3 regions of the Mesorhizobium sp. B2-4-7 genome follow, and region 1 is predicted to be linked to each of the others. Evidence: riboswitches for the same ligand, from Rfam matches in the RefSeq annotation. Region 1 holds a riboswitch; each other region holds the start of a gene.

What was found. Region 1 has a riboswitch for cobalamin ahead of bluB (5,6-dimethylbenzimidazole synthase). Riboswitches for the same ligand answer to the same signal wherever they lie in the genome.
Region 2: another riboswitch for cobalamin. It lies ahead of FJ946_RS01055 (ABC transporter ATP-binding protein); the one in region 1 lies ahead of bluB (5,6-dimethylbenzimidazole synthase).
Region 3: another riboswitch for cobalamin. It lies ahead of FJ946_RS17930 (DUF1636 family protein); the one in region 1 lies ahead of bluB (5,6-dimethylbenzimidazole synthase).

The regions. Positions count from the first base shown of each region.
Region 1 is NZ_VFVH01000001.1:665,677-670,270, forward strand. Features, by position in the region: gene FJ946_RS03365 (pirin family protein) at 1-358, opposite strand, end outside; gene FJ946_RS03370 (DUF2277 domain-containing protein) at 399-665, opposite strand; gene FJ946_RS03375 (exodeoxyribonuclease VII small subunit) at 764-1,015, opposite strand; gene FJ946_RS03380 (histone deacetylase family protein) at 1,019-1,945, opposite strand; cobalamin riboswitch at 2,067-2,247, shown strand; gene bluB (5,6-dimethylbenzimidazole synthase) at 2,296-3,048, shown strand; gene FJ946_RS03390 (TetR/AcrR family transcriptional regulator) at 3,094-3,699, opposite strand; gene FJ946_RS03395 (MFS transporter) at 3,820-4,594, shown strand, end outside.
Region 2 is NZ_VFVH01000001.1:214,374-218,967, forward strand. Features, by position in the region: gene FJ946_RS01045 (iron ABC transporter permease) at 1-524, opposite strand, end outside; gene FJ946_RS01050 (ABC transporter substrate-binding protein) at 533-1,480, opposite strand; gene FJ946_RS01055 (ABC transporter ATP-binding protein) at 1,520-2,308, opposite strand; cobalamin riboswitch at 2,565-2,774, opposite strand; gene FJ946_RS01060 (LacI family DNA-binding transcriptional regulator) at 2,837-3,862, opposite strand; gene FJ946_RS01065 (Gfo/Idh/MocA family oxidoreductase) at 4,044-4,594, shown strand, end outside.
Region 3 is NZ_VFVH01000006.1:106,879-111,472, forward strand. Features, by position in the region: gene FJ946_RS17920 (NADH-quinone oxidoreductase subunit A) at 1-304, opposite strand, end outside; gene FJ946_RS17925 (winged helix-turn-helix domain-containing protein) at 638-1,837, shown strand; cobalamin riboswitch at 1,867-2,071, shown strand; gene FJ946_RS17930 (DUF1636 family protein) at 2,109-2,555, shown strand; gene cobW (cobalamin biosynthesis protein CobW) at 2,558-3,610, shown strand; gene FJ946_RS17940 (cobaltochelatase subunit CobN) at 3,627-4,594, shown strand, end outside.

The DNA.
Region 1 (4,594 bases):
GCTCCGAATGGACGATGCCGCGGCCGGCGGTCATCAGGTTCACGTCACCCGGCTCGATCACCATCTCGGTGCCGAGCGAATCGCGATGCCTGATCCTGCCGTCGAACAGGTAGGTGACCGTCGACAGGCCGATATGAGGATGCGGCCGGACGTCGAGCGCCTGACCGGCACGCAGGATGGCCGGGCCCATGCGGTCGAAGAAGATGAAGGGACCGACCAGCCGCCTTTTGGCGGTCGGCAAGGCGCGGCGAACCTGAAAACCGCCAATGTCCTTGGCGTTCGGAATGACCATCAATTCGATCTGGTCGCCGGCAAAGGCATCGCCGGCTTCAGGATCCTTCCCGGGAAAGAAGCTCATGAACTCTCCTTGTCAGCGGCCGATGGCTGCTCTGGCCAGATCAGGCAAAGCGGATCGCCGCCTTCGCCCGCAGCTTGGCCGCAACCTCCTCGCGATTGCGCGGATGCTGGTTGGTTTCAAGCGAATCGAGAAGCTCGCGCGCCGACGCCGCGATGGCCTCGACGGCATGGTCGAATGCGTGCTGGTTCTGCTTCGAAGGCCGCGTCGTTCCGCTCAGCTTGCGAACGAATTGAAGGGCTGCATCGCGCACCTCGTCGTTGGTCGCCGGCGGATCAAAATTGAACAGGGTCTTGATGTTTCTGCACATCGCTTCCGTATCTCCTCTTGTCCTGGAGCCGTTTCAATCGGGACGCGTTCTATCCTCAATCATGATCGTGTCAAAAACCAGAGAGACGGCTGCGTGCCTCAATCCGCGTCCAGCGGCTCCGTCCCGACCGGCTTGCCGTCGCGGGACAGCCTGATCTTCTCCACCTTGTCCTCGGCCGCCTTGAGCAGCCGGTCGCAATGCACCTTCAGCGCCTCGCCGCGCTCGTAGATCTTGATCGACTGGTCGAGCGGCACATCGCCACGCTCCAGATCATCGACGATCTTCTCCAGCGCGTCGAGAGCCTGTTCGAAGCTCATCGCCTTGACGTCTTCGTTGATTTCACCAGCCATCATTCATCCTTTCATCAGTCGCCCGACATGGGCGGCGACCGAAAATGCCAATCCTTGCAGATCGTAGCCGCCCTCGAGCAGGCTGACGAGCCGGTTGGCGCTGTGGCGCGCCGCGCGCTGCATGAGTTGGCCGGTCGCCCAGTCGAAATCATCCTCGGTCAGGTTGATCTCGGCCAGCGGATCGCGATGATGCGCGTCGAAGCCGGCCGAAATGATGATCAGGTCGGGTGCAAAATTGTCGAGCGAGGGCAGCACGCGCGACAGGAAGGCATCGCGGAACGCCTCGCTGCCGGTCTGCGGCGCAAGCGGCGCGTTGACGATGTTGCCGGCGCCGGTTTCGTTCTTTGCTCCGGTGCCGGGGTAGAGCGGCATCTGGTGCGTCGAGCAATAAAGCACGGACGGATCGTCCCAGAAAACATCCTGCGTGCCGTTGCCGTGATGCACGTCCCAGTCGACGATGGCGACGCGTTCGATATCGTGTTTGCGCTGTGCATAACGTGCGGCGATGGCCGCCGTGTTGAACAGGCAGAAGCCCATCGCCGTCGCTTTCTCCGCATGATGGCCGGGCGGCCGGGCGGCGACGAAAACGTTGTCTGCCCTGCCGGCAAAGACGTCGTCGACGGCGGCGTTGGCGGCGCCGATCGCGGTGATCGCCGCTTGCCAGCTCTTCGGGCTGGCCGTTGTGTCGGCATCTATGCGGGCGATGCCCGTATCGGGAATGGCGGCGCGTACCCGCTCGACGAAATCCTCGGGATGCGCGTAGAGAATGGTGGCCTCGTCGCCTTGTGGCGCCTCGAGGCGATCGAGCGCGGCAAAAGCCTCGTCGTCGAGCACGCGCTCGATTGCGCGCAAGCGGTCCGGCCGCTCCGGATGGCCGGGTGGCGTGATGTGCTCGAGGAAGATCGGATGGGTGTAGAGACGAGTGGCCATGCTCCCTATCTAGTGCCCTGGCGCGGCGATGGCCATGCGTTGCGGCCTGATGGTTGGGGAAAATCGCGCTTGCGTCCGTTCGCGTCGCCGCGGGGATTGGCGGCGCAGGGGCTTCGTCGTAAAGTCCCGGCCACTGCCTGGTGCCCGCCGCGAGCGGGAGAATCGGGAACACGGTTTGATACCGTGGCGTGCCCAACGCTGTAAGGGGGACCGCGCCGGTAAATGCCACTGTCGATGACGGGAAGGCGCCGGATGCGGGTTGATCCCGAGCCAGAAGACCGGCCTGGCAGGCATCGTCATCCGCATGGTCAGGCGGACGGCAGTTGATTGCAATCGCAAGGGGACAAGCGATGCCGGACAATATGACCATCCCCGTGGGTGACGGATTCGACCAGATGGCGCGCGATGCGGTCTACCGCGCCATGTTCACGCGGCGCGATGTTCGCAGCCATTTTACATCAGAGGCCGTCGACGACGAGGTCTTGGCGCGGCTGCTGCTTGCCGCCCATCACGCGCCATCGGTCGGCTTCATGCAGCCATGGAATTTCATCGTCATTCGTGGCACCGAACGACGGGAACAGGTGCGCGACCTGTTCCTCGCGGCGCGCGAGCAGGAATTGCCGGCGATCGAGGAAGAGCGGCGGGCGCTCTACCGCAAGCTCAAGCTGGAAGGCATCTGCGAAAGCGCGCTCAATATCTGTATCACCTGCGACCGCCGACGCTCACAGGGTTCGCCGCTGGGACGCTGGCACAATCCCGAGATGGATCTCTACAGCACGGTCTGCGCGGTGCAGAATTTCTGGCTGGCGGCGCGCGCCGAAGGCGTCGGCGTCGGCTGGGTCAGCATTATCGAGGCGCAGGCGTTGAAAGACCTTCTGTCGATTCCCGGGCATGTGACGCCGGTGGCCTATCTCTGTGTCGGCCGTGTCTCGGAGTTCGCGCCGAAACCGGACCTCGAAACACATGGCTGGGGGCGGCGGCTGCCGCTGCCCGAGCTGATCATGAGCGAGACGTTTTGCGGACAGGGCGAAGTTCCGCTCAAATCAACGATCGCACGCCTCAAGGCGGCAACATGCGAAAAGTCTGACAAACCCTTGATTTGATTGCCGATACGGCATGCGCAGCGCGCTGCCGGCGGCCTGCCGTCGTCAGGCGGCTCCGGCATCCTTCCTCAACAATCCTTCGAGCAGTTGCTTGAATGCCGCCACCACGGTCTTCGACGTCGCTTCCGGGTCGTTCGAATTGGCGATCCGCTGCGCCGCCTGGCTGCTCGCCCCGTTGATCAGCCGTGCCGCGGTCTCGGGGTCTACGCCCGGGACAACCACCCCGTCGCCCTGCAGCGTCGTCAGGTGATCGGTCATCGACGCGACGCAGGCATTGGCGTTCGGCCATTGCGCGGGATCCCCCAGCACGGCCGGACCGTCCCGAAACATGATGCGCTGGATTTCCGGCTCCAGCGCCATTTCGATGTAGCTCGTGCATTCGTCGACGAAGCTTTGCCAGCGGGTCGGTGCTTTCGCTGCAACCTCATTCACCCGTGCCGCCATCTCGGCGTCTATCTCGGCGATAACCGCCTGCAAAAGCCCCTTCTTGTCCCCGAAATGATGATAGAGCGCACCGCGCGTCAGCCCGGCCGATGCGGTGAAATCATCCATCGATGCCTCGGCATAACCGATCGTTCCGAACGCATGCCGGGCCGCGGCAATCAATTTGGCGCGCGTTTCGGCGATCATTTCCCTGCGGGGCTTGTGCATCTCTTCTGGCCTTATCCACATACGTCACGTATGCCAATTGACATACGCGACGTATGATCTATTTAGTATTCATACGCATCGTATGTAATTTCCGAATCGCCTTTTGTCGAGGAACGGACCATGCAGAACCCCTATTCCGAGATCTTTCGAGCCCCTGGCGCCAAGGGCTTTGCCGCTGCAGGCTTCATGGCGCGCCTGCCGGTCGCCATGGCGCCGATCGGCATCGTGGCGATGCTGTCGCAGACGCGTGGCGAATACTGGCTGGCGGGTGCCGTCTCGGCGACATTCGCGCTGGCCAACGCTTTCCTGGCGCCGCAGATCTCCAGGCTGGTCGACCGCCTCGGCCAGACATGGATCGTCGTGCCCACCACCATCATCTCCGTGCTGGCATTCCTGCTGCTGATTGCGTCGGCCAATCAGGATTGGCCGGTATGGACAATGTTCGTGTCGGCGCTGCTGGCAGCGGCCATGCCCAGCATGCCGGCAATGGTGCGCGCGCGCTGGACCGAGCTTTTTCGCGGCCGGCCGGAGATGAACACCGCCTTCGCCTTCGAATCGGCGGCCGACGAACTGGTCTATATCGCCGGCGCGTCGCTGTCGGTGGGCCTCAGTGCGGCGCTGTTTCCGGAAGCAGGCATGCTGGCGAGCACGTTGTTTCTCGCTTTGGGCTCGATAGCATTCATCCTGCAGCGATCGACCGAGCCGAAAGTGCGGCCGGTGGACCATGGTTCGACTGGCTCGGCAATCCGCCTGCGGCCGGTACAGATCATCACCTTCGCCCTAATCTTCATCGGCGCGACCTTCGCGACGACGGAAGTGAGCACCGTGGCGATCACCAACGAGTTCGGCCAAGCCGGTGCCGCAAGCCTGGTGATCGGCGTCTATGCGCTGGGAT
Region 2 (4,594 bases), 450 kb from region 1:
AGGTAATTGGTCAATGCGGTGAACATGAAGGAGACCGCAAGTCCGGCGAGGATCAGCCGTTCGGGGCCTTGTCCCCTCACCCGCGCAACCAGCAAAAGCACAACGCAAGCCGCCAGAATACCGCCGGTGAACGCAGCGATCGGTAGCGTCCAGATCCCGAAACTGTCGCCGAAGACGGTGATGACGGAGACAGCGCCGGCGGCGGCTCCCGACGAGAGGCCGAACAGGAACGGATCGGCAAGATCGTTGCGCGTCACCGTCTGTAACAGCGCGCCGACCACGCCCAGGCCGCCGCCGACACAGATGGCCAGGATTATGCGCGGCAATCTGAGGTCGACGACGATCCTGCCGACCGGGCCGGACACGTCATGCCCCTTCAATCCGATCGCATGGCCAAGTGCTGCAACGACGTCGCCCAACGGAATCATCGTCGAGCCATAGGCGATCGACAGCAGCGCGAACGCGGCGATTGCCAACGCCGCCGCCGTCATGGCCAATAGGAATGCCTTGTGCCGCAAAGTCATGTTCCCGGTTAAAACGCTTCCGGATGCATCGCCCTGGCAATCTTGCCGATCGCGTCGATATTGGCCGGCCCGGGTGTCAGTTCGGCATAGCGAAGCGCCGCGAAGCGTTCGTTCCTGACCGCGTCCGTCTCCTTCATTGCCGGATGCGCTTTCAGGAAATCGAGCAGCTTCCGGTAGCCGCCGCCATCCTGATAGTCGAGCAGGATGAGGAATTGCGGATTGCGCGAGGCCACCGTCTCCCAATCCGTGTTGCCCCAGCTGGTGTCCATGTCGGCCATGATGTTGTCGCCGCCGGCCGCGGAAATCATGGCGTTGGGAATGGCGAACTTGCCTGATGTGAACGGCTTGTCCTCGCCGGAATCATAGAGGAACACGCGCGTTCCCCTGCGGGCGCCGACCTTGGCCGTGATTTCGGCGAGCTGCGCCTTCCAGCCGGAGACGAGCTTATCCGCTTCGGCCTCCTTGCCGAAGATCTTGCCCAGCTTCTCGACATCGCCATAGAGCAGGTCCATCGAAGCGGCGGGGCGGTTCTTGTCGAGATGGACGCAGCTTTCCGTCAGCACCAGGGTCTTGATGCCGTGTTGCGCCAGCGTATCGGGCGTCACCTCGCCGCCCGGCTTCATGCCGTAGTACCAACCGGCGAAGAAGAAGTCGGGCTCGACAGCGACCAGGTTTTCCAGCGTCGGATATTTGGGCGCCAGTTCCGGGATCGAGCCTTGCTCGGCCTTGAATTCGGGGCCGACCTTGTACCATCCGGTGATGCCGGTCAGGCCGACGATCGACGGCTGCAGCTTCAGGGCGAAGGCCATCTCGGCCATGTTGAGATCGTGAATGACAGCGCGCTTTGGAGGCGCGTCGAAGGTCAGCGACTTGCCGCAGCTGTCGACCGTCACCGGAAAGGCGAAGGCCGTAGAGGCCAGCAGGGAGAAGGCAAGAGATACGGCAAGGCGTTTCACGGATGTTGCTCCTTCGTTGCACGGGAATTGGATCTGCGCTCACGAAGATGGCGCGGCACGGTTCGGAACCTCGAACACCGTCAGCTCGCGGTCCTCCGTCGGGTGGCGCAACCTAAAGACGTCGACACCGAAGATCTCGCGGATCAGCTGCTGAGTGAGTGCTTCGCGTGGCGGCGCCAGCACATGCAACCGGCCATGGCTCATCACCGCGACCCTGGTGGCGAAAGGCGTCACCAGCGCCAGATCGTGCAGCACCGCGATCACGGTCATGCCGAGGCCTGCAACCAGTTCGAGCAACTCGCTGCGCGCCCGCGGGTCGAGATGGTTGGTCGGCTCGTCGAGGAACAGGATCTTCGGCTCCTGTGCGATGGCGCGGGCAAGCTGGGCGCGCTGGCGCTCGCCGCCCGACAGCGAGCCGATGGTGCGGCCAAGCAGCGGCAACAGCCCGGTCCGACGCAGCGCCTCGACGACAATGTCGCGTTCCTCGCTCCTGTGCCTGCGGCCGGTATGCGGAACCCGGCCGAGCTCGACATAATCGATCACCGCCAGCCGTGGATCCGGTTGATCGGTCTGGCCGACGACGGCGATGTGCAGCGCCCGCTCGGCGGTCGAAATCCTGTCCAGCAGGCGCCCGGTGAGCTTCACTTCGCCCGAACTCGGCCGCAGCATGCCCGACAGCATGCGCAGCAATGTCGTCTTGCCGGCGCCGTTGGGACCGATGATGGCGAGACGGTCGCCCGCCGCCACCGAAAGGCTGACCGGATGCACCAGATGCAGGCCATCCGCCGCCGCGGCCAGGTCGCGGGCCTCGAGAAGCGGCGCGGTCATGGGCAATTCCTTGCAGGGCCTGCCGGAATACGGGCCAGCGTCTTGCTTGCCAATCCTGCCGGACGCTGGCCTGAATTCACCTCGGTGGCGATATCGCGGCAAAGCGTGCACACGATGATGCGATGCATGGGAATGCAGTGAATGCGATCGATGGAGCCGTCCAACTTCCGTCACTTTCAAAAATGGCGACGGAAGGAAGCTGGCTTGAACCGGTCGACAAGACCGAACCCCGCGTCTCCTCCCGGCACACCCCGTCCGGTCAACCCATGCAGATGGCAGGTCTCCTGGCTCGCGGGTCGTTGCGCCATCCTGCCTTCCCAGCCTTGCCGGCCAGTGGCTTCTCGGATTTTGCTCGCCGCTTACAGTTGCGGGGGCAGCCATGGCTTCGACCCGAAAATCGGGCCTCACCATGTTCCCTTTTCACCCCTCGCCTTGCGGCGCGGGGACCATCACGAGTCGCAGCCTAGGATGCAGGCAGCGTCGAGGCAAGGTCGATGCATGTTCTGTTATAACGATACAAACGTGTGGTCAATCACTATCGCGCGCCACCAGTTCCAGCGGCCAGACCTCGCGAATGATCTCTGGCCCTTTCGCGCCGGCGAAAGCCGGGAGCGAGGCGAGCAGGATTTCGCCGAGCCGCCGCCCCATCGGGTCAAGGCTCGGACGAAAGCCGGTCAGCGCCGGCGAGAAATAACGGCAGAGCGGCGTGTCGACGATGACGATCACCGCGACATCCTGCCCGGGCTTGATCCCCATTTCGGCGAGCGCTTTGCAGCCGCCGAGCGCCATCGAGTCGTTGTTGAAGATAATCGCGGTCGGCGGATCCTTCGACCGCATGACTTGCGGTGTCACCGCGTAGCCACCGGCTTCGTTGATAAAACCGTCCACAATCAGGCCGGGATCGACTTCGATGCGGTGCCGCCGCAGCGCCTTGCAATAACCCTCCAGAAACAGATAACCGAAATTCAGGTCAAGCGACGGCCGGATGGCGGCGATGCGGCGGTGGCCACGCGCAACCAGCCGGTCGACCGCATCGGCGCCCGCCTTCTCGAAATCCAGATCCAGAGAGGGATAGCTGTCGTCGCCGGACCGGCTTCGGCCGAGCGTCGCGAAGGGAAAGCCGGCCTTGCTCAGATAGTCGATGCGATCGTCCTCGCGCCGCGTCCAGGCCAGTACGACGGCATCGGCACGACGCGTCTCGACGACGCGGCGCAGCCGCTCCTGTTGATAATCCGCCGGCGCGCCCATGACGATGATCAGGTCCAGCCCGCACTCGGCCAATGTCGCTTGCAGTCCGGTGAGGAACGGAATGAAGAACGGCTCGCCATACTGCTGGTCGCCCGGATGCGGCTGCAGCATGAAAGCCACGGCATGGGTGGTGCCGCGGCGTAGGTTCCTGCCCGAGTGGTTCGGTGAATAATTGAGCTTCCGGGCCGCCTCGAGCACGCGCTGGCGTGTCTCGGCGTTCACGTCGGCGCGCCCGTTAAGCGCGCGCGAGACCGTACCGATCGAAATGTTCAGGTGCCGCGCAAGATCGTGAATGCTGGACGCCAAGACCTCCCCCTCCTGCTTCTGGCTAGCACCAGCCGGTCGTGCGGCCAAGGCGTTTCAGAGCCGACGGTACAAATCCGATTGACAATATATGCCATCGGGTGTGTCATCGTAAACGTTTACGGAAGTCATTTACGGACTGCCGTGGGTGCCAGCCAGGAGGGGTTGGCCGGAGGAGCGCTGGATGATGCACGTCGTCCTGGTCGGGTGCGGAGCCATGAGCAAAACCTGGCTCGAGGCCATCAGCCAATCCCCTGCCGTCAAGATCGTCGGTCTCGTCGACCTCGACGCCGACAGGGCGCGCCAGCGGGCACGCGAATACGACCTCGCCGGGGTCGCGATCGGGACCGATCTCGACGTCGTTCTCTCCCAGACCAGACCCGATGCGGTGTTCGACGTGGTCGTGCCTGCCGCCCGTCGCGCCGTGGCGAATTCGGCCTTTGCCCATGGCTGTCATCTGTTGACGGAAAAGCCGCTGGCCGACAGCCCGGACAATGCGCGCGCCATCATCGACGATGCGCGGCGCGCCCGGCGCGTCCATGCCGTGGTGCAGAACCGCCGCTACGTCGCCAACGTCCGGCGCATCCGGCGCTTCCTCGGCTCCGGCGCCATCGGCGCTGCGACCAGCATCCATGCCGATTTTTTCATTGCGCCGCATTTCGGCGGTTTCCGCGAAGGCATGCGCCATGTGCTGCTGCTCGACATGGCGATCCATACATTCGACGCCGCCCGCTA
Region 3 (4,594 bases), on a different contig from region 1:
AAAACACCATCATCGACCAGAAACCGAGCATGCCGATCTTCGAGAACGACACCGCCCACGGAAACAGGAAGGCCACTTCCAGGTCGAAAATGATGAACAGGATCGACACCAGGTAGAAGCGGATGTCGAACTTCATACGGGCGTCATCGAACGAGTTGAACCCGCATTCGTAGGCGGAAAGCTTTTCCGGGTCGGGATTGCGGTAGGCCACCAGGAACGGCGCCACGATGAGCGCGACGCCGACAGCCGCCGCCACTGCGATAAACAGGACGATGGGCAGGTACGAACTGAGAAGTGCGTTCATGCTGCGGCTTTCCGTTGGCGCCAATCCATTTTGATTACAGCACCAGACCCCATTGCGGAAGCGTGACAGTTTAACCGCTGAACCGTTTTAAGGGGCCTTTGCTGCAACGCGGCGAGGGTTAGCGCAGCGCTTCCGGCGAAGCAAGTCAAACCTTGTTCAAAACACTGGCCTGGACGGCATAAGGGAAGAAACTGGTCCGATCCGCTCCTGTTTGATTTCCTTCGCTTTTTACTCCACTTTTCTCTCCTGACAGAGTTGCCGCCAAAACCCTGCTAGCATGGCCGGAATCAACTGTCCGAACCACGCTCAACAAGCCATCAGAGTCGCATCCGAATGAAGGAAAATATCTCGCTCGCCGCGGCCCGGCGTATCGCGCTCGCCGCCCAAGGGTTCACTGATCCCCGCCCCGCCGGCACGCCCGACCGACGCCACTTCGCCCGTGTGCTCTCGCGTACCGGCCTGCTGCAGATCGATTCCGTCAGCGCGGTGGTGCGCGCTCACTACATGCCGCTCTATTCGCGCCTTGGTCCCTACCCGTTCGCCTTGCTCGACAACGCCGCCGTCACGCGCAAGCGCACGGTTTTCGAATACTGGGCGCACGAGGCTTCCTTCCTGCCGGTCGAGACCTATCCCCTGATGCGTTGGCGCATGCAGCGCGCCGAGCGTGGCGATGAAATGTATCTGGGTCTCGCCAAATGGGGCCGCGAGCACGCCGCCTATATAGAAGAGATCTACCGCGAGGTCGCGGAGCGCGGCCCGATCGCCGCTTCCGCGCTCGAAGGCCAGAAAGGATCCGGCGGCTGGTGGGGCTGGAGCCACGCCAAGCATGCCTTCGAATGGCTGTTCTGGGCAGGACGCATCACCACCGCGCACCGCCGTGGCTTCGAACGCTTCTATGATTTGCCCGAGCGCGTACTGCCGCGGGCGATCCTCGATCTGCCGGTGCCGTCTGCCGAGGACGCGCATCGGGAATTGCTGCGGATATCCGCCCGCGCTCATGGCGTCGCGACAGCAAGCGACCTGCGCGACTATTTCCGCCTGTCGCCGGCCGACATGAAGGGCCGGCTGGAGGAGCTGGTTGAAACAGGCGAGCTGGTGCCGGTGCGTGTCGAGGGCTGGAACAAACCGGCTTACCTCCATAAGGAGGCCCGTATTCCACGAAAAATCGAGGCCCGCGCCTTGCTGGCGCCGTTCGATCCGGTCGTTTTCGAGCGCTCGCGCACGGAGCGGCTGTTCGATTTCCACTACCGCATAGAAATCTACACCCCTGCCGAAAAACGGCAATACGGCTATTACGTCCTGCCGTTCCTGCTCGGCGACAGGATCGTGGCGCGCGTCGACCTCAAGGCCGACCGGCCGGCCAGCGTGCTACGCGTCCACGCGGCCTATGCCGAGCCCAGCGCGCCGCCTGAAACCGCCGCGCAACTCTTCCAGGAATTGACGCAGATGCAGGGCTGGCTCGGCCTCGAACGGATCGAGGTTACGCCCGCCGGCGACCTTGGGCAGCCGCTCGCCGACATTGCCGTGTCGTAGACGCGCGTTGACACCGCCGCCTGCAAGAGCCTAAATCCATTCCAGACGGTCTCCTCTCGGCAAAGGGAGGAGCCAAGAGGGAATGCGGTGCGAAATCTCGATTTCAAATCCGCGGCTGTCCCCGCAACTGTAAGCGACGAGCCAAGGCCGAAAACCACTGGGACGGTCCCGGGAAGGCGGCACGAAGGCGATGACCCGCGAGCCAGGAGACCTGCCGTCTGAGACATAAGAATCCGATCGCCCGGCGGGTTTTCCGGGCAAGGAGCCCGATTTGGAACGCGACAGCAGTTTCCCGGCTGAAACAGCGGACATTTTGTCTGGCGATAGCGACTTGTCTGGCGATAGCGACGCCTTGGCCGGCGTCACTGTTATCATCTGCGCTTCCTGCCGCGACGAGACCGGTTCCGATGCCCATCCCCGCGCCGGCGAAGTTTTGGCTCAAGATACGCGCCAAGCCGCAACGGCCGACAATGTCCGTGTCCGCACCGTCGAATGCCTCGGCAACTGCAAGCGCCGTCTCAGTGCGGCGATTCTTCGCGACGGCTGCTGGAGTTATGTCTTCGGCGACCTGAACATCGCCAGCGGCGCCGATCTCGTCACCGGCGCGAAACTCTTCGCCGCTTCGACCAACGGCCTCATTCCGTGGCGTGGTCGCCCGGATTCCCTCAAGCGCGGCCTCGTCGCCCGCATTCCTCCCCTCGACATGCTGAAGGACTGATCATGACCGCCGCAGTTTCCGCCGCCACTCTCTCCCGCGTCCCCTGTACCGTGGTCACCGGCTTCCTGGGTGCCGGCAAGACCACGCTGGTCCGCCATCTCCTGGAGAACGCGGGCGGCAAGCGGATCGCCATCATCGTCAACGAATTCGGCGACATCGGAATCGACGGCGAGATCCTCAAGGGCTGCGGCATCGACACCTGCCCGGAGGAAAACATCGTCGAACTGGCCAATGGCTGCATCTGCTGCACCGTCGCCGACGATTTCGTCCCGGCGCTCGACCAGATCCTGTCGCTGACGCCGAAGGTCGACCACATCCTGATCGAGACCTCAGGCTTGGCTCTGCCCAAGCCGCTGGTCCAGGCCTTCCAGTGGCCGACAGTGAAGAGCCGGGTGACAGTCGACGGCGTAATCGCCGTGGTCGACGGTCCGGCATTGGCCGAGGGGCGCGTCGCCAACGACATGGACGCCCTGCAGGCGCAACGCGCGCAGGACCAGACACTGGACCACGACGACCCCGTCGAGGAGGTGTTCGAGGACCAGATCGCCTGCGCCGACCTCATCATCCTGTCGAAGAGCGACCTGATGGATGCCGCAGGTTCGGCTCGCGCCAACGCCATCATTGGCGAACACTCCGCCCGCGCCGTGAAGGTCGTGCCGACGGCTCATGGCAAGGTCGATCCGTCCGTGCTGCTCGGGCTAGGCCTCGCCGTCGAGGACGACATCGAGAACCGCAAGTCCCATCATGACGGCGCCTTCGACCACGAGCACGACGACTTCGATACGTTCATCGTCGACATCCCCTCGATCGCCAACCCGGACGACCTGGCAAAGCGCGTCGCGACCGCCGCCGAACAGGAGAACGTGCTGCGGGTGAAAGGCTTCGTCGAGGTCGGCGGCAAGCCGATGCGGCTGTTGCTGCAGGCGGTCGGTCCGCGCGTCAATCATTATTATGACCGCGCCTGGACGGCTGACGACGACCGCCGCTCGCGCCTGGTCGTCATCGGCCTCAAGGGGCTGAACCGCCCGGCGATCGAGCATATCCTCGCCGGCTGAGGCAACACCGACCGCGATGCACATCCTCACCACCACATCCGCCTCGCTCGACGATCTCGCCGAGCCGGTCGATCTGCGGCAGACGCCGGCGGAAATGGTGGCGCTGTCCTTTACGGACAGCGACCTGGCCGGACTGGCAGCGGCCTGGAAAGGCGACGCCGATCGGCTGCCCACGATGCGGCTGGCCGCGCTGCGCGACCTGCGCCACCCCATGTCCGTCGACCTCTGGATCGACAGCGTCGCCCGTCACGCCAAAGTCATTCTGGTGCGTATTCTCGGCGGTTACGAGTGGTGGCGCTACGGCTGCGACCAGTTGGCCGTGGTTGCCCGTGAGCGCGGCATAAAGCTGGCACTACTTCCCGGTGAAAGCCACGACGAGGATATCAGGCTGATCGAAGCCTCGACGCTGCCGCGCGAGGAACTGGACGGGCTGCTCAATTATTTCCGCCAGGGCGGCCCGGCCAATATGAGCGCGCTGGTGCGCAGGCTGGCGCGGTTGGCGGGGTCTGATGGCGAGATTGCCGAGCCGGTAAGCGTGCCGAAAGCCGGGTTTTATGAGCCGGGGCGCGGAGTCGTGGAGAAGCCGTACTTATCGAATGTTGACGATCCTTCACACCCCCCTCTGTCCGGCAGGACATCTCCTCCGCAAGGGGGGAGATCGGCTGTCATCAAGGCCGGCTCCTCTTCTGTCCCCTTGGACAGGGATTTATCTCGACCATCCGCGATAGGCGAAATCGTCGATGAAAGAGCAATCTCCCCCCTTGCGGGGGAGATGTCCGGTAGGACAGAGGGGGGTGTGACGGAACTCGACGCCGGCAACGTCAACCCACCCGTGATTCCCATCCTCTTCTACCGCTCGATGCTGCTCGCCGCCGATGTCGCGCCCATCGACGCGCTTTTCGAGGCGCTACGGCAGCGCGGCATGCTGCCGGTGCCGATCTTTGTCTCCAGCCTGAAAGACCCGGAATCTCTGGCTTTTGTTGA